Regions from separate parts of the Streptomyces sp. P13-3-3 genome, predicted to be linked through region 2. Evidence: riboswitches for the same ligand, from Rfam matches in the RefSeq annotation. Region 2 holds a riboswitch; the other holds the start of a gene.
The links. A riboswitch is a leader RNA that binds a small molecule or an ion and turns the genes downstream of it on or off. The one in region 2 is predicted to bind glycine.
Positions count from the first base shown of each region.

Region 1: it holds a riboswitch for glycine, as region 2 does, so the genes downstream of both, gcvP (aminomethyl-transferring glycine dehydrogenase) here and gcvT (glycine cleavage system aminomethyltransferase GcvT) in region 2, are expected to answer to the same signal.

Region 1 is NZ_CP192228.1:2,622,306-2,631,789, forward strand. Features, by position in the region: gene ACQZOG_RS11870 (transcriptional regulator FtsR) at 1-120, shown strand, start outside; gene ACQZOG_RS11875 (bifunctional nuclease family protein) at 220-693, shown strand; gene ACQZOG_RS11880 (MerR family transcriptional regulator) at 881-1,564, shown strand; gene ACQZOG_RS11885 (DNA polymerase IV) at 1,630-3,030, shown strand; gene ACQZOG_RS11890 (PRC-barrel domain-containing protein) at 3,937-4,302, opposite strand; glycine riboswitch at 4,416-4,511, shown strand; gene gcvP (aminomethyl-transferring glycine dehydrogenase) at 4,687-7,575, shown strand; gene ACQZOG_RS11900 (ABC transporter ATP-binding protein) at 7,645-8,703, opposite strand; gene ACQZOG_RS11905 (ABC transporter permease) at 8,708-9,484, opposite strand, start outside.
Region 2 is NZ_CP192228.1:4,586,365-4,595,848, reverse strand. Features, by position in the region: gene ACQZOG_RS21115 (enhanced serine sensitivity protein SseB C-terminal domain-containing protein) at 1-660, opposite strand, end outside; gene ACQZOG_RS21110 (enhanced serine sensitivity protein SseB) at 767-1,543, opposite strand; gene ACQZOG_RS21105 (AAA family ATPase) at 2,379-3,047, opposite strand; glycine riboswitch at 3,271-3,371, shown strand; glycine riboswitch at 3,372-3,494, shown strand; gene gcvT (glycine cleavage system aminomethyltransferase GcvT) at 3,530-4,648, shown strand; gene gcvH (glycine cleavage system protein GcvH) at 4,772-5,149, shown strand; gene glyA (serine hydroxymethyltransferase) at 5,164-6,423, shown strand; gene ACQZOG_RS21085 (L-serine ammonia-lyase) at 6,590-7,957, shown strand; gene ACQZOG_RS21080 (glycoside hydrolase family 25 protein) at 8,064-8,621, shown strand; partial or broken gene ACQZOG_RS21075 (NADPH-dependent F420 reductase) at 8,632-9,297, opposite strand.

The DNA of each region.
Region 1 (9,484 bases), 2.0 Mb from region 2:
CGCCACCGCAACCCGCAGACCAGGGCGCACGCCGAGGACCGCACCAGGGAACTGGCCGGCCTCACCATGAAGCTGCACGCGGCGCTGGTGCGCTCGGCGCTCGGGGTGCGGGGGCCCTGAAGGTCTCGGGCCTCCGGGAAACAGCACAGCGCGGCCCGATCGGCCACCCGATCCGGGCCCGACTACCCAAACGTCCCGGGCACGGCCTAGGGTTGCTGTGTGAACGAGCTCGATGTCGTAGGTGTCCGGGTCGAAATGCCCTCCAACCAACCGATCGTGCTGTTGCGTGAAGTGGGCGGCGACCGCTACCTCCCCATCTGGATCGGCCCAGGGGAGGCGACGGCCATCGCCTTCGCCCAGCAGGGCATGGCGCCCGCACGGCCGCTGACCCACGACCTGTTCAAGGACGTGCTGGAGGCCGTGGGACAGGAGCTCACGGAAGTGCGCATCACCGACCTGCGGGAAGGCGTGTTCTACGCGGAGCTGGTCTTCGCCAGCGGTGTCGAGGTGAGCGCCCGTCCCTCCGACGCCATAGCACTTGCCCTGCGCACGGGAACGCCGATCTACGGAAGCGACACGGTGCTGGACGACGCCGGCATCGCGATTCCGGACGAGCAGGAGGACGAGGTGGAGAAGTTCCGCGAGTTCCTCGACCAGATCTCACCCGAGGACTTCGGGACCAGCAACCAGTGAGCCGTTTCCCGGGGTGCCGCGTCGGCGGCGTCCCGCGCCGAGGACATTCGGCTAGCCTTTCCCCGCGACGGGGCACGGGAAACCACTCTCAGGGTGATTATCACTCGGCGTGCCGAGTGTGGCGATCGTTGACGCACCCTTGGTGACTGCCTACCGTCGAGGAGGCAGGTCAAGGACGGAGGTCGGCGTGAGAAGCAGCGGCGACGGTACGGCTGGGGGTGCCCCCGGACGCGTTTTCGGGGCGGGCGGGCCGTATCCTCCCCAGAGCTTTCCGCCCCGCTCGGGCGGGGGCCATCCCGCGCGTGACGGTGCGATCGATCCCGCTCCGCAGCGGCCGACGGCTGTGCCGGGTGGTGGAGGGGCGGTGGCCATGGCGTCCGAGGAGATCGGCTATCGGGGGCCCACGGCCTGTGCCGCGGCCGGCATCACCTACCGCCAGCTCGACTACTGGGCGCGTACAGGGCTGGTCGAGCCGAGCGTGCGCCCCGCCCACGGGTCCGGCACGCAGCGGCTGTACAGCTTCCGCGACGTCGTCGTGCTGAAGATCGTGAAGCGGTTCCTGGACACCGGTGTGTCCCTGCAGAACATCCGCACCGCCGTCCAGCACCTGCGTGAGCGGGGGTTCGACGACCTGGAGCGCATGACGCTGATGAGCGACGGCGCCACGGTCTACGAGTGCACGTCGCCCGACGAGGTCCACGCCCTGCTCCAGGGCGGCCAGGGCGTCTTCGGCATCGCCGTGGGCGTGGTGTGGCGGGACGTCGAGAGCGCCCTGTCGCAGCTGCACGGCGAGCGGGTCGACACGGGGGAGACCCTCATCGGCCACAACCCGATGGACGAGCTGGCCCGGCGCAGGAACCGCGCGGTCTGAGCCCGCGCCGCGCAGGGCCCGGCCCGGCGAGGACGTTGTCAGTGGCGTAGGGCAGCATCGGAGATGTGAGATCCGCTCCCACGATCCTGCATCTCGACATGGATGCCTTCTACGCCTCGGTGGAGCAGGCGTCCAAGCCGAGTCTGCGCGGCAAGGCCGTGATCGTGGGCGGACTCGGACCCCGCGGTGTGGTCGCCACCGCCTCCTACGAGGCGCGCGTCCATGGCGTCCACTCCGCGATGCCCATGTCCCAGGCCCGGCGGCTCGCGCCGAACGCCGCGTATCTGGTGCCCAGGTTCGCGCTGTACCGCTCGATCAGCGACCAGGTGATGGCGCTGCTGCGCGCCCTGTCACCCCTGGTGGAGCCGCTCAGCCTCGACGAGGCGTTCGTCGACCTGGAGGCCGGGGGCACGGCGTGGGACGAGCGGTCGGCGCGGCTGGTCGGCGCGAAGCTGCGCGCGGACATCCGCGCGGTCACCGGACTGACGGGCTCCGTGGGGCTCGCCGCCTCCAAGATGCTGGCGAAGATCGCGTCGGAGGAGGCCAAGCCGGACGGGCTGGTCGTCATCCGGCCCGGCACCGAGCGGGAGATGCTCGCACCGATGTCCGTGCGGACCCTCCCGGGGGTCGGGCCCGCCACCGGCGACCATCTGCGGCGGGCCGGCATCCACACGGTCGGTGAGATCGCCGAGGCGGGCGAGGACGAGCTGGTGCGGCTGCTGGGCAAGGCCCACGGGCACGCGCTGTACGCGATGGCGCTGGCCCGCGACGACCGGCCCGTCGTCGCCGAGCGCGAGACCAAGTCGGTGTCCGTCGAGGACACGTACGACGTGGACATCCACGACCGGGTGCGGGTCGGCCTCGAGGTGCAACGGCTCGCCGACCGCTGTGTGCGCCGCCTGCGGGGCGCGGGGCTGTCCGGACGCACGATCGTGCTGAAGGTACGGCGGTACGACTTCTCCACGCTGACCCGGTCCGAGACGCTGCGCGGCCCCACCGACGACCCGGCCGTCGTCCGGGAGGCGGCGGCGCGGCTGCTGGACTCGGTGGACACCACGGGCGGCGTACGGCTGCTCGGCGTCGGCGTCAGCGGGCTGGCCGACTACACGCAGGAGGATCTGTTCGCCCAGGCGGCGGGCGGTGCGGGGGAGGAGCCCGCCGACGGCGAGGAGCCCGAGCCCGCGCCCGAGCCGCGCCCGGAGGTCCCGGTGGAGCGGCGCTGGTCCGCGGGCCACGACGTCCGGCACACCGAGTACGGGCACGGATGGGTGCAGGGCAGCGGCCTCGGCCGGGTGACGGTCCGCTTCGAGACACCCGGCTCGGCGCCGGGCCGCGTGAAGACGTTCCGCGTCGACGACCCGGCGTTGGAGGCAGCGGATCCGCTGCCGCTGGTGGAGACGCCACCGGACCTCCCCCAGCCGATGCGACCACCGGAGGCGCCTCCGCCTTGTCCTCCGGAAGCGTGACGGCGCGGGCGGGGCCCGCGCCGGGGAGGCGTGACGCCGAGCGGCGCGGGCACGCCGCCCCTGGCCGCCGCGCCGCGCGACGGCCGCCCCACGACAGCGCCGGCCGGATGCCCAGAGAGGCCAGCACTTGCGGAGGTCGGGCAGGGGTCGGCCCTTGCTGCTGCTGTCCCGTGGGTGACCGGATGCGGGTGCCTACGGGCCCGGCTGGCTGCGGGAGGCGACGGCGCGGCATGGGCGGTCGGCTCCGCTGAGGAGCCGGCACTTGCGGAGGTCGGGCCGGAGATCTCGCTGTTGTGCTGCTCCGGCTGGCTGCGCGAGGTCGGTCGGCGGTATGGGCGGTCGGCTCCCCTGCGGAGCCGGCACTCGCGGAGCCGCTGCTCACGGCCCTACCGCACGGCGGGCGTGGACAAGCGCCGGCTCACCGCGTGAGGGCGGCCGCGTGACGTGGTCGGCGGGCTTGCCTCTGGAGCCGGCCTTCGGAGAGGTCGGGCCCGGAAGCTCGCCGTGCTGCCGCTGTCCCGCGGGCGGTCGGATGGCGGCGTCTACGGGGCTCGGCTCGCCACCGCGCGTGCGAGACGGCCCATCGCACCTCGCGGCCTCGCGGCGCACCGTAAGGCACCGCCGGCTGACGGAGCTGCGCCGTTGCCGGCTATGCGTTGCGGGCCGGTGGTGATCGCCGGGCCTGGGCCGGGCGGCCAGAGCCGGGGCTGTGGGCCGGACGCCGGGTCCCGGGCCGGCGGTGGAGCCGGGGCCGGGCGCCGTCAGTCGGTCGAGCCGGGGCCGGGGGCCGTCAGCCTGTCGGGTGGTGGAGGCGGGGCCGGAGGCTGGCGCGTGGGTCGGCGGGGCGGCCGGGGTGCGGGGTGGTGGGGCCGGCGGTTGTCGGAGGCGCCGGCCCCGTCGTGTCGGTTACTCCTGGCCCGCCAGTTTGCCGAAGTCGTGGTCCGGGAGCGGGGGAGGGGCGCCCACGTCCAGGCCGTAGTGGTGGTACAGCTGGAGCTCCTGCTCCGGGGACAGGTGGCGGCCGACGCCGAAGTCCGGCGCGTCCTTGATGAGGGACCGTTCGAACGGCACGTGCAGGGCCCCGTCGATCAGCTCGCTGGGTTCCAGGGGCACGAAGGCGTCCCGGCTGAACAGGCCGGTGCGTATCGCGGCCCACTCCGGCACACCGGTGGCGTCGTCGAGGTAGACCTCGTCGATCGTGCCGATGCGGGTGCCGTTGCGGTCGTACGCCTTGCGGCCGATGAGGTGGCGCGGGTCGATGTCGGTCTGCACGGGCCCTCCACTCGTAGCAAACTCATCCGATAGCACTACAGAAAGGCACAATCGGCGGAACGGCCACTCGAAGGCCGGGGTCCGGACCTCGCTGGTACGCTGGCAACGGCCGCTGACCCCGTGCGGGAGAGTCCTCCAGGCACCACCGGAGGCGCCGAAGGAGCAAATCCTCCCCGGAATCTCTCAGGCACACGTACCGCACGGACGAGGTCACTCTGGAAAGCAGGGCGGGTGTCGACGGCTTCCGCTCTCACCGACGGTGAAAACCGGACCGCCAGCGGCGTCCCGGTGAAACTCTCAGGTTGAGATGACAGAGGGGGAGGCCGTCCGGGCACCTGCGCCGTGGTGCCCCTCGAAGGTCGTTCGGACCAGGAGGCCTCCTCAATGACTGCCCCCCGTACCCCGCTCTCCGAGCTCGAACAGGGAATCCCCTTCGAGCAGCGCCACATCGGCCCCGACCACGAGGCCCGGGCGAAGATGCTGGCCCAGGTGGGCTACGGCTCGCTCGACGAGCTGACCGCCGCCGCCGTGCCCGACGTCATCAAGAACGCCGACGCGCTGGACCTGCCCGGCGCCCGCAGCGAGGCCGAGGTGCTCGCCGAACTGCGCGGCCTCGCCGACCGCAACCAGGTCCTCGGCTCCATGATCGGCCTGGGCTACTACGGCACGTTCACCCCGCCGGTCATCCTGCGCAACGTCATGGAGAACCCCGCCTGGTACACGGCCTACACGCCGTACCAGCCGGAGATCTCGCAGGGCCGGCTCGAGGCGCTGCTGAACTTCCAGACGATGGTCGCCGAGCTCACCGGTCTGCCGACCTCCGGCGCCTCCCTGCTGGACGAGGGCACCGCCGCCGCCGAGGCGATGGCGCTGTCCCGGCGCATGGGCAAGAACAAGAAGGGCCTGTTCCTGGTCGACGCGGACGCCCTGCCGCAGACGATCGCCGTGATCGAGACGCGTGCCGAGCCGACCGGCGTCGAGGTGGTCGTCGCCGACCTGAGCGACGGCATCCCCGCCGACCTCGACGGCCGTGACATCAACGGCGTCCTGATCCAGTACCCGGGCGCGTCCGGCGCCGTCCGCGACATCAAGCCCGTCATCGACCAGGCGCACGAGCGCGGCGCGCTCGTCACCGTCGCCGCCGACCTGCTCGCCCTCACCCTGCTGAAGTCCCCCGGCGAGCTGGGCGCGGACATCGCGGTGGGCACCACGCAGCGCTTCGGCGTCCCCATGGGCTTCGGCGGACCGCACGCCGGCTACATGGCCGTCCAGGACAAGATGGCCCGCAGCCTGCCCGGCCGCCTCGTGGGCGTCTCCGTCGACGCCGACGGCCACAAGGCGTACCGCCTGGCGCTGCAGACGCGTGAGCAGCACATCCGCCGTGAGAAGGCCACCAGCAACATCTGCACCGCGCAGGTGCTGCTCGCCGTCATGGCCGGCATGTACGCCGTCTACCACGGCCCCGAGGGCCTGCGGACCATCGCCCGCCGCACCCACCGCTACGCCGCGATCCTCGCCGAGGGCCTGCGCTCCGGCGGCGCGGAGGTCGTCCACGGCTCCTTCTTCGACACCCTCACCGTGCGGGTCGCCGGCCGGGCCGCCGAGGTCGTCGCCGCCGCCCGCGACAACGGCGTCAACCTGCGCCTCGTCGACGCCGACACCGTCTCCGTCGCCTGCGACGAGACCACCACCCGCGACCAGCTCGCCGCCGTGTGGCGCGCCTTCGGCGTCGAGGCCGACGTCGAGTCCCTGGACGCCGCCGCGCGGGAGGACGCCCTGCCGGACGCGCTGCTGCGCACCGACGACTACCTCACCCACCCGGTCTTCCACCAGCACCGCTCCGAGACGGCCATGCTGCGCTACCTGCGCCGCCTCGCCGACCGCGACTACGCGCTGGACCGCGGCATGATCCCGCTGGGCTCCTGCACCATGAAGCTCAACGCGACCACCGAGATGGAGCCGGTCACCTGGCCCGAGTTCGGCCAACTGCACCCGTTCGTCCCGGCCGAGCAGGCCGAGGGCTACCTCACGCTCATCCGCGAGCTGGAGGAACGTCTCGCCGAGGTCACCGGCTACGACAAGGTGTCCCTCCAGCCCAACGCCGGCTCCCAGGGCGAGCTGGCCGGCCTGCTCGCCGTCCGCGGCTACCACCGCGCCAACGGCGACGAGCAGCGCACCGTCTGCCTCATCCCGTCCTCCGCGCACGGCACCAACGCCGCGTCCGCCGTGATGGCCGGCATGAAGGTCGTCGTCGTCAAGACCGCCGAGAACGGCGAGGTCGACGTCGAGGACCTGCGCGCCAAGATCGAGCAGCACCGCGACGAGCTGGCCGTGCTGATGATCACCTACCCGTCGACGCACGGCGTCTTCGAGGAGCACGTCGCCGACATCTGCGCCCAGGTGCACGAGGCCGGCGGCCAGGTGTACGTCGACGGCGCCAACCTCAACGCCCTGGTCGGCCTGGCCAAGCCCGGCCACTTCGGCGGCGACGTCTCGCACCTGAACCTGCACAAGACGTTCTGCATCCCGCACGGCGGCGGCGGCCCCGGCGTCGGCCCGGTCGGCGTCCGCGCCCACCTCGCCCCGTACCTGCCGAACCACCCGCTGCAGCCGGAGGCCGGACCGGAGACGGGTGTCGGCCCCATCTCGGCCGCCCCGTGGGGCTCGGCGGGCATCCTGCCCATCTCCTGGGCGTACGTCCGCCTCATGGGCGGCGAGGGCCTGAAGCGCGCCACGCAGGTGGCCGTGCTCAGCGCCAACTACATCGCCAAGCGCCTCGAGCCGCACTACCCGGTGCTCTACACCGGCCCCGGCGGGCTCGTCGCGCACGAGTGCATCATCGACCTGCGCCCGCTCACCAAGGCGACCGGCGTGACCGTCGACGACGTGGCCAAGCGCCTCATCGACTACGGCTTCCACGCGCCGACGATGTCCTTCCCGGTGGCCGGCACGCTGATGATCGAGCCCACCGAGTCCGAGGACCTCATCGAGCTCGACCGGTTCTGCGAGGCGATGATCGCCATCCGCGCCGAGATCGAGAAGGTCGGCGCCGGGGAGTGGCCCGCCGACGACAACCCGCTGCGCAACGCCCCGCACACGGCGTCCGTGCTCGGCGGGGAGTGGGCGCACGCCTACACCCGCGAGGAGGCCGTGTTCCCCGGCGAGGTGAACGCCGCCGACAAGTACTGGCCGCCGGTGCGCCGCATCGACCAGGCCTACGGCGACCGCAACCTGGTCTGCTCCTGCCCGCCGCTGGACGCGTACGAGGACTGACCCCCGCGGAAGTGAAGGGGCCCCGCCCGGGCGATCCGGGCGGGGCCCCTCCGCGTGTCCGTGGGCGTGTCAGGCGGGGTAGGCGTGCGTCTGCGTGGCCTTCACCGCCGCCCAGACGGCTGAGCCGGGGTGCAGGCCCAGTTCCGCCACGGCGACGGCGGTGAGGTCGGCGGCCAGGGACAGGTCGCCCGTCAGCTCCACGCGGATCTGGTCACCGTGGCTCTCCAGCCCCGCCACCTCGCAGCGCCACAGGTTGCGCGCGCTGGAGCCGGTGGGCCGGTCCCGGTACAGGGTGACCGCGCCGGGCGGGAACGCGACGAACGCGGGCCCCGACAGGTTCTCCGTGGTGCTCACCTCCGGTCCCGCGTCGAGCCGTACGGTGTGGCCGTCCGCCCGCCCGCGGTACAGGTTCAGGCCGACGAGCTGGGCGATGTACTCGGTGCGCGGGTGGCGGGCGATGTCGGCGGGGGCGCCCTCCTGCACCACGCGGCCGTGCTCCACGACGACGAGCCGGTCGGCCAGCACCATCGCGTCCAGCGGGTCGTGCGTCACCAGGACCGCGACGGCCTCGAAGTCGGCCAGGTGGCGGCGCAGTTGTGCCCGGACCTCGAGACGGGTGCGGGCGTCGAGGGCGGCGAGGGGCTCGTCCAGGAGCAGCAGGCGCGGGTCGGTGGCCAGGGCGCGGGCGAGCGCCACGCGCTGGGCCTGGCCGCCGGAGAGACGCTTGGGCTTGGCGCCCGTGTACTCGGCCAGCCCCATCCGCTCCAGCCACGCGGCGGCCCGCGTACGGGCCTCGCTCCTGCCGGCGCCGCGGCAGCGCGGGCCGAACGCCACGTTGTCGAGGGCGGTGAGATGCGGGAAGAGCAGGTAGTCCTGGAAGACGACGCCCACCGGACGGGACTCGGGCGGGGTGCGGGCGAGGTCGGTGCCGTCCAGGCGTAGACGGCCGTCGGTGAGGGGCGCGAGTCCCGCCAGGGCCCTCAGGGCGGTGGTCTTGCCCGCCCCGTTGGGGCCGAGCAGGGCGACCACGTCACCGGGGGCGGCCGTGAGCGTGACGTCGAGGCGGAAGGAGCCGCGTTCGACGACGAGGTGGGCGTCCAGGCCCTCGGGTGCCGGGTGTGTCGTCATGGGGTCAGACGGCTCTCGTCCAGCGGTCCCGCAGCCCCGCCAGCACGGCCACGGACACCGCGAGCAGCACGAGGCTGAGGGCGATCGCGGCGGCCGGGTCGTTCTGCAGGGCGAGGTAGACCGCGAGCGGCATGGTCTGGGTGCGGCCCGGGAAGTTGCCGGCGAAGGTGATCGTCGCGCCGAACTCGCCGAGCGCGCGGGCCCAGGCCAGTACGGCGCCCGCCGCGACGCCCGGGGCGATCAGCGGCAGGGTGACCCGGCGGAACGCGGTGAAGCGGGACGCGCCCAGGGTGGCCGCGGCCTCCTCGAACCGCGGGTCGGCGGCCCGCAGCGTGCCCTCGACGCTGATCACCAGGAACGGCAGCGCGACGAAGGTCTCCGCGAGGACGACGCCGGCGGTGGTGAACGGCAGGGTGACGCCGAACCACTCGTCCAGCCACCGGCCCACGACGCCGTTGCGGCCCAGCGCCAGCAGCAGGGCGACACCGCCGACCACCGGCGGCAGCACCAGCGGCAGCGTCACCAGGGCGCGCACCAGGCTCCGTCCGGGGAAGTCGGTGCGGGCCAGCAGCCAGGCCAGCGGTACGCCGACGACCAGGCTCAGCGCGGTCGCGGTGGTCGCGCAGACCAGCGACAGGCGCAGCGCGTCCCACACGGCGGGGCTGGTCAGCTGTTCGGGCAGATCGCTCCAGGGCGCCCGGACGACGAGGGCCAACAGGGGCACCAGGAGGAACGCCAGACCGATCAGGGCGGGCGCGAGGAGGGCGAGCGGGACACCGCG
Region 2 (9,484 bases):
CAGGGCGACGGTGGAGACCGGCAGACCGTCGGGCACCGCGGGCAGCGACTGCCGCATCATCTGCCGCACCGACTCCACGGCGGGCGGCGAGGTGTCGTACACGTCCAGGCCGATGGCGAGGTACGGGGCGCCCAGCGCGGGCTGCACCCAGGCGCGGCGCAGCGCGCGCACGGCCGGGGTGCGGTGGGCGTTCTGCGCGAGGAGCGCGTAGAACTGCGGGATCTCGATGGCCGGTTCGGACAGCCGCAGCGGTCCCGCGGGCTGCTGGTCGAGTCCGCCGGCGATGCGGCGCAGGTCGAGCCAGGGGATGCCGACGCCGCCGCCGGGCGCGTGCGGGTTGAGCCAGAGGCCGTGGCGGTCCAGGTAGAGCGCGCGGGCCACCTCGAGCCCGTCGACCACCTCGTACGAGCGGTTCCAGCCGCTGGCGGACAGCTCCTGGGCGGAGGTCACGCAGGGCGCGTAGCCGTGCCCGTCGACCTCCATGGTCCCGTACTGGGCGTCGGGCGAGCCGGCCTGGCCGTGCCAGAGCAGCATCCAGACCCTGCCGGACGAGGGGGTGGCGAGGGCGCGCAGCAAGGCCTCGTAGGCGTCGTAACGCCCGGGCGTCACCTGGCGCAGCATGTGCTCGACCTGTCCGGCCGCCGCGGTGCCAGCGCTCACTTGTATCGCCCCTCCGTACAACACCCTTCCGGCCAATGCTCCCTAGCTTATGCCGACGGCCTCCGGCGGTCTGCGGTCAGTGCGCGGAAGACGGGGCGGCGGCGCGTCAGGCACGCTGGTAGAAGGGGCGGACCTTGGCGCGCAGCCAGTCGGCGACCGGGTCCTGGGCCACGTCGAGGACGACGAGGTTGACCGGCCATCGGGCGGGGCTGCGGCCCAGCGCCCGGCCGAGGGCGTCCAGGGGCAGTGCGCGCGGGTCGCCCTCCCAGTGCAGCAGCTCCACGCCGACGAACAGCACGGGGTCGGCCGTCTCGACGGCGGCCAGGCAGCGGCGGGCGGTCGCCACCACGCCGAGGGCGTCGAACTCCTGCGAGGCGGCGGCGAGGAAGTCCACCGGGTCGTCCTGCCAGTCCGGTTCGAACAGCCGGACCCGGCCGCCGCTCGCGGCGCCGTCGAGCGGGGTGCGCCCCGCCCGGCACAGCTCGGCCACCGCGGCCGGCGGCAGCGGGACGGCGACCGTGCCGCCCGGGTTGACCACGATGCCGGCCTGCGGCGGCAGTCCGCGGGCGAACTCCACGGCGGGGGCGATGGTGCAGCCCATGTGGGCGCCGACGACCTGACGGAACTGCTCCTCGGAGCTGAAGACCGGCACGTACGCCTGGCCGTCCAACTCCATGGTGGGCAGGTCGAGGGGGCCGCTGTGCGGACCGCCCCCGTTGGGCAGGGGCACCCACACGAAGCTGCGGCCGAGGACCTCGACGATGCGGGCTCCCGCCGAGGGGACGCCGAGGGAGGCGGAGAGCGCCTCCTCCAGTTCGTTGCCGGGCCACCCGCCGTGCGGGTGGAAGTGCGTCCGCTCCGGGTTGTCCGCCGGGAAGTCCATCTGTCGCCCACCGTCTGCCTGATGCCACTGCTTGGCGGAAAGGCTAGCCGGTCCCGCACGGGGCGCTCGCCGTCCGGTCGGCCGGTGGAACCGCCCCGGCACGTGCACCGCCCCGTCGACCGGCGAAGCCGACCCCGCACATGACGTGCGCCGGCCCGTCCGCCGGCGAAGCCGACCCGGCACAGGACGTGCGCCGACCCGCCAGCCGGCGAAGCCGACCCCGCACAGGGCGTGCGCCGACCCGCCAGCCGGTGAAACCGGCCTGACGCAGGACGTGCGCCGACCGTCAGCCGATGCCACCGCCCCGGCGCAAGGCTCCGACCCGCCAGGCGGTGAAGCCGGCCCGACGCGGGGCGTACGCCGACCCGTCGACCGGCGAAGCCGACCCCGCACAGGACGTGCGCCGTCCGGTCAGCCGATGCCACCGCCCCGGCACAAGGCATGCGCCGACCCGTCAACCGGTGAAGCCTGCTCGATGCGGGGCGTGCGCCTGCCGGTCAGCCGGCCCGGCACAGGACGTGCGCCATCGATCAGCGGGTGCCGCCGCCCCCGCACCGGACGTGCGCTGACCCGCCAGCCGCCGAAGCCGGCCCGACGCGGGGCGTACGCCTGCCGGTCGGCCGTGGAAGCCGACCCGGCACAGGACGTGCGCCGACCCGCCAGCCGGTGCCACCGCCCCGGTGCACCGGACATACGCCGCTCGATCAGCCCGGTGAAGCCGGCCCGACGCGGGGCGTGCGCCTGCCGGTCGGCCGGTGGAGCCGACCCGGCAGCGGACGTACGGCGTTTCGATCAGCCGGCGGAGCCGGCCCCCCACCAGACGTGCGTCGGCCAGTCAGCCGGTGAAGCCGATGCGCCGCAAGGTGTTCGCCGCGTCCCGGTCGACGAGCACCGCCGAGGCGCAGCCCTCCGGCACGCGTCCTGACTCCACCGCGTCGAGCAGCCGTCCGCACGCCGTGCGGTGGCGGCGGAAGGCGTAGCGCGAGACGCCCCGGCCGCGCTCCAGCTGCCCGGCCAGTGCCTCCTCGGGCGGGACGTCGAGGAGCAGCAGATGCAGTGCGGCCCCGCGGCGGCGGGCCTCGCGGGCCAGCCAGCGCCGTACCCAGGCCTGGGTGCCGCAGTCGTGCACGACGACGGGCCGGCCTGAGCGCAGCACGCGGCGCAGTCCCGCGTAGTGGGCGAGCCGGACCAGCGGGCGGTAGACCGCGTACGGCAGGAGGCGGGGCATGCGGCGGTCCCAGCGGTCACGGGCGTCCTGGGAGTCGACGCGGTCCTCGTGCACCGTGCGCCGCATCAGCGTGGACTTGCCGCTGCCGGGCAGTCCGGTGACGACGACGAGGTCACGGGGGCCGAAGAGCAGGGCGCGGGGGCTGCGTCCGGAGCGGGCGCGCAGGTCCTGGACGAGGGCGGCGGGCGCCGTGTCACGGGCGCCGCCGGCCCGGTGGGCGTGCTGCCGCGGCAGCGCCACGCCTGTGGTGGCGGCGTACGCCGTGGGCCTGTTCACCGTGGTCGTCCTCCCCCTGGGGCCGGATACGGTGTCCGATCCCCGCAGCGTGTAAAGAGAAGGTAATGCCAGGTCGCTCGCGGTTGCGTGCTCATACCGCTACAGGCCTGTCACAGCTCCCTGTGACCGAGCCTGCACGAGCGGTGCACGCCCGGCAAGGGTCCCCCTGCCGGTGTCCCCCGATGCGTGCAATGATGTGCGCGCCAACTGCATACCGGCCGTTTGAATCCGCGCGGGAGAGTCCCCGGCACCGTGTGCCGCCGGGGCGCCGAAGGAGCAAGTCCCTCCCTTGAATCTCTCAGGCACCGTTACCGCGCGGGCGAGGCACATCTGAAAAGCGGGCCGCCGTGGCAGTGCTCCGGGGCCCCACCCAAGGTGCAAGTCCTGATCGCCGTGTCACCGGTGGTCATGGCGAACCTCTCAGGTTCCGATGACAGATGGGGAGGAACGACCTCGCTGTCATGCCCCTGGGAGACCGACCGATGAGCAGTAACGAACCCCGCCGCACCGCGCTCGATGCCCTGCATCGGTCGCTCGGCGCGACGATGACCGACTTCGCCGGCTGGGACATGCCCCTGCGCTACGGCTCCGAGCGGGACGAGCACAACGCCGTGCGCACGAGGGCCGGCCTGTTCGACCTCTCGCACATGGGCGAGATCACGGTCACCGGCCCGCAGGCCGCCGCGCTGCTGGACTTCGCGCTGGTCGGCAACATCTCGGGGGTGAAGCCGGGCCGCGCCCGCTACACCATGATCTGCCGTGAGGACGGCGGCATCCTGGACGACCTGATCGTCTACCGGCTGGGCGACACCGAGTACATGGTCGTGGCCAACGCCTCCAACGCCCAAGTGGTCCTGGACGCGCTGACCGAGCGGGCCGCGGGCTTCGACGCCGAGGTGCGCGACGACCGCGACGCCTACGCGCTGCTGGCCGTGCAGGGCCCCGAGTCCCCGGCGATCCTGCGCTCCCTCACCGACGCCGACCTGGACGGCCTGAAGTACTACGCCGGCCTGCCGGGCACCGTGGCCGGGGTCCCCGCGCTGATCGCCCGCACCGGCTACACCGGCGAGGACGGCTTCGAGCTGTTCGTGAAGCCGGAGCACGCCGTGGAGCTGTGGCAGGCGCTGACCAAGGCGGGTGAGGGCCACGGGCTGGTCCCGTGCGGTCTGTCCTGCCGGGACACGCTCCGCCTCGAGGCGGGCATGCCGCTGTACGGCAACGAGCTGAGCACCTCCCTCACGCCCTTCGACGCCGGTCTCGGCCGGGTGGTGAAGTTCGAGAAGGAGGGCGACTTCGTGGGCCGCGCCGCCCTCGCCGAGGCCGCGGAGCGCGCCGCGAAGAACCCGCCGCGCGTCCTGGTCGGCCTGGTCGCCCACGGCCGCCGGGTGCCGCGCGCCGGGTACGCGGTGGTCGCCGGCGGCGAGCGGATCGGCGAGGTCACCTCCGGCGCCCCCTCCCCCACCCTGGGGAAGCCGATCGCCATGGCCTACGTCGACGCCGCCCACGCGGAGCCGGGCGCCGAGGGCGTCGGTGTGGACATCCGCGGCAGCCACGAGCCGTACGACGTCGTGGCGCTGCCGTTCTACAAGCGGCAGAAGTGACACCGTCGTAGGCAGCCTCCGGGCCGTCCCCGCGCGTCCGTGGCCCGGGTGTGCCACCCGTCCGGCCGCGTCCCGCGCCCTCCCCGTCATCAGCAGTTTCCCGCGTACAGGAGAATTCAGGCCATGAGCAACCCCCAGCAGCTGCGCTACAGCAAGGAGCACGAGTGGCTGTCGGCCGCCGAGGACGGCGTGTCGACGGTCGGCATCACGGAGCACGCGGCCAACGCGCTCGGCGACGTGGTCTTCGTCCAGCTCCCCGAGGTCGGTGACACGGTGAGCGCGGGCGAGACCTGCGGCGAGCTGGAGTCCACCAAGTCCGTCAGCGACCTGTACTCCCCCGTCTCCGGCGAGGTCACCGAGGTCAACGAGGACGTGGTGAACGACCCGGCGCTCGTGAACTCGGCCCCCTTCGAGGGCGGCTGGCTGTTCAAGGTGCGGATCACCGACGAGCCGGCCGACCTGCTGTCCGCCGCCGAGTACGACGCGTTCACCGCGGGCTGAGGAGCCGGATCCGCATGTCGCTTCTGAACACGCCCCTGCACGAGCTCGACCCGGCGGTCGCCGCCGCGGTCGACGCCGAGCTGCACCGGCAGCAGTCCACCCTCGAGATGATCGCCTCGGAGAACTTCGCCCCGGTCGCGGTCATGGAGGCCCAGGGCTCGGTCCTGACCAACAAGTACGCCGAGGGCTACCCCGGCCGCCGCTACTACGGCGGCTGCGAGCACGTCGACGTGATCGAGCAGATCGCCATCGACCGGGTGAAGGAACTGTTCGGCGCCGAGCACGCCAACGTCCAGCCGCACTCGGGCGCCCAGGCCAACGCGGCCGCCATGTTCGCCCTGCTCAAGCCGGGTGACACGATCATGGGTCTGAACCTCGCGCACGGCGGGCACCTGACCCACGGAATGAAGATCAACTTCTCCGGCAAGCTCTACAACGTGGTCGCGTACCACGTGGGCGACGACGGCCAGGTCGACATGGCCGAGGTCGAGCGTCTCGCCAAGGAGAACAAGCCGAAGCTGATCGTCGCCGGCTGGTCGGCGTACCCGCGTCAGCTGGACTTCGCCGCGTTCCGCCGGATCGCGGACGAGGTCGGCGCGTACCTGATGGTCGACATGGCGCACTTCGCCGGTCTGGTCGCCGCGGGCCTGCACCCGAACCCGGTGCCGCACGCCCACGTCGTGACGACCACCACGCACAAGACCCTCGGCGGTCCGCGCGGCGGTGTGATCCTCTCCACGGCCGAGCTGGCCAAGAAGATCAACTCCGCGGTGTTCCCGGGCCAGCAGGGCGGTCCGCTGGAGCACGTGGTCGCCGCCAAGGCCGTCGCCTTCAAGGTGTGCGCCTCGGAGGAGTTCAAGGAGCGCCAGCGCCGCACCCTGGAGGGCGCCCGCATCCTGGCCGAGCGTCTGGTGCGGGACGACGTGAAGGCCGTGGGCGTGGACGTGCTGTCCGGCGGCACGGACGTGCACCTCGTCCTGGTGGACCTGCGGAACTCGGAGCTGGACGGCCAGCAGGCCGAGGACCGGCTGCACGAGGTCGGCATCACCGTCAACCGGAACGCGATCCCGAACGACCCGCGGCCTCCGATGGTCACCTCGGGTCTGCGCATCGGCACGCCCGCCCTCGCCACCCGCGGCTTCACGGCCGAGGACTTCGCCGAGGTCGCGGACGTGATCGCCGAGGCGCTGAAGCCGTCGTACGACGCCGAGGCGCTCCGGGGCCGGGTCGCGGCGCTGGCCGCGAAGCACCCGCTGTACCCCGGTCTGCGGTAATACCGTCCGCTTTTTCACGGACACACGGGGCATCGCGCACACTGGGTCGGTGGGCGCGGTGCCCCGCACCATGCAGCGCATGAACGATTCAGCACCCCGCCCGACCCAGTGAACCGCCCTTCCCCCGGTGGACAGCGTCGTCCGCCGAACCCTGAGGAGTCCTCCCGTGGCCATCTCGGTCTTCGACCTGTTCTCGATCGGCATCGGCCCGTCCAGCTCGCACACGGTCGGCCCGATGCGGGCGGCCCGCATGTTCGCCCGGCGGCTGCGCAACGAGGACCTCCTGGACTCCGTCGCCTCCGTGCGGGCGGAGCTGTACGGCTCCCTGGGCGCCACCGGACACGGCCACGGCACGCCCAAGGCGGTGCTGCTCGGCCTTGAGGGCGACTCGCCGCGCACGGTGGACGTCGAGTCGGCCGACGAGCGCGTGGAGAAGATCAAGGACGGCGGCCGGATCCGGCTGCTCGGCGAGCACGAGATCGGCTTCTCCTACGACGACGACCTGGTGCTGCACCGCCGCAAGGCGCTGCCCTACCACGCCAACGGCATGACCCTGTGGGCGTACGACTCCTCCGGCGCGGAGCTGCTGGCCAAGACGTACTACTCGGTCGGCGGCGGTTTCGTCGTCGACGAGGACGCCGTGGGCGCGGACCGCATCGTGCTGGACGACACCGTCCTGAAGTACCCCTTCCGCACCGGTGACGAGCTGCTCCGCCTCACCAAGGAGACCGGCCTGTCGATCTCCGCGCTGATGCTGGAGAACGAGCGCGCCTGGCGGACCGAGGAGGAGATCCGCGAAGGGCTGCTGGAGATCTGGCGCGTGATGCGGGCCTGCGTGGAGCGGGGCATGACCCGCGAGGGCATTCTGCCGGGCGGCCTGAAGGTCCGCCGCCGGGCCGCCACCACCGCCCGCAAGCTGCGCTCCGAGGGGGACCCGCAGGCGCTCGCGATGGAGTGGATCACCCTCTACGCGATGGCGGTGAACGAGGAGAACGCGGCCGGCGGCCGGGTCGTCACCGCTCCGACGAACGGCGCGGCGGGCATCATCCCGGCGGTCCTGCACTACTACATGAACTTCGTGCCGGGCGCCGACGAGGAGGGCGTGGTCCGCTTCCTGCTCGCGGCGGGCGCCATCGGCATGCTCTTCAAGGAGAACGCCTCCATCTCCGGCGCCGAGGTCGGCTGCCAGGGCGAGGTGGGCTCCGCCTGCTCGATGGCGGCGGGCGCGCTCGCGGAGGTGCTGGGCGGTTCCCCGGAGCAGGTGGAGAACGCGGCCGAGATCGGCATGGAGCACAACCTGGGGCTGACCTGCGACCCGGTCGGCGGCCTGGTGCAGATCCCGTGCATCGAGCGCAACGGCATGGCCGCCGTCAAGGCGGTGACCGCCGCCCGGATGGCGATGCGCGGCGACGGCTCGCACAAGGTGTCCCTGGACAAGGTCATCAAGACCATGAAGGAGACCGGGGCGGACATGTCGGTGAAGTACAAGGAGACCGCGCGGGGCGGGCTCGCGGTGAACATCATCGAGTGCTGAGCCGGGCGCCGGGAAACGCCTCGCTGAACAGGGCTTTGCGTCAAGCAGGTTGAAACGGGGAACCATCAAGTCCCGTCCCCCCACAGCACCACACGGGAGAACCTGCATGCTGCGTGGCATCGACGTCAGTTCCTACCAGTCCTCCTCGTACGACACGGACGGCCTTTCCTTCGTCTTCATCAAGGCGACGGAAGGCCGTTCGTACGTGAATCCGAAACTGGCCGCCCAGACCAAGAGGGGACGGGACGCCGGCCTGGTGGTCGGGTTCTACCACTTCCTCTGGCCGGGGAACCTCACCGAACAGGCCGAGTACTTCGTCAGCAAGGCGCCCGAGACGCGGGGGGACATCCTCGCGGTGGACTGGGAGACGACGGGGGGCGGCTCGCACGCGAGCAATTCCGAGAAGGACCGCTTCATCCGCAAGGTGAAGGAACTCCGCCCCCATCACAAGGTCATTCTCTATTGCAACCGCCACTTCTGGCTGAACGTCGACACCACTTCCTACGCGGGCGACGGCCTCTGGATCGCCGATTACGCGGCGGCCGCCGGGAAACCGCGCATCAAGGCGGACTGGCGCTTCCACCAGTACACCGACGACCCGCTGGACAAGAACGTGGCGGACTTCTCCAGCGGGTCGGCGCTGCGGGAATGGGCGGGCGGCTGAAAGCGCGGATCTAGCCGCGGAACTCCTCCGGGCGCTCCGTGGATGCCTCGGCGAGGGCGCGGGTGACGGCGTCGGCGCTTCCGCGCAGGCCGTAGACGGGGGTGCCGGGCTGCTGGCGCCAGGAGCCGTCGATGCCGCCCGCGTCGACGGTGTCGAAGCCCAGTTCCTCGATCAGGTCGCGGACCTTGCGCTTGGCGGCCTCGTCGTCGCCGGCGACGGGAAGGGCCATGCGCTCGGGGTCGCCCGCGGGGCGGTGCCGGTCCAGCAGGTCCTGGGCGTAGGTGCCGTTGAACGCCTTGACGACGGGGTGGCCGATCTGGCGCTCGGTCCAGCGGCTCTCGGTGAGGCCCTCGTCCTCGATGCCGGCGATCCTGCCGTCGCGCTGCCGCGGGTAGTAGTTGCCGGTGTCGATGACGACCAGGCCGTCGGCGGCCTCGTCGAACAGTCCGGAGGGCAGGTCGGGCACGGCCTTGAGCGGCACGGTGACGACGGCGATCTCGGCGCCGCGCGCGGCCTCCTCGGCCCGTACCGGGGTCGCGCCGGTCTCGTCGGCGAGTTCCTTGAGGGTGTGCGGGCCGCGGGAGTTGGCGACGGAGACGTCGTGGCCGAGTGCCGTGAGCCGTCGCGTGAGGTTTCCGCCGATGTTGCCCGCGCCGATGATGCCGATCTTCATGTCTGCTCGCCTCGCCCTTTCCGGGGGTCGATGTCGCCGAGGTTTCTGGAAACCTCAATGATCGGCACCAACCCCGGGGGCGGGCGGACCATTCCCGGCGCTTTCGCCCGTACGGCCCCCGTTGCGGGCCCCGTGCGGCGTCCGCGGGGATTCCCACCGCGGGGATTCCCGGCGCCGGAACTCCGGCGCC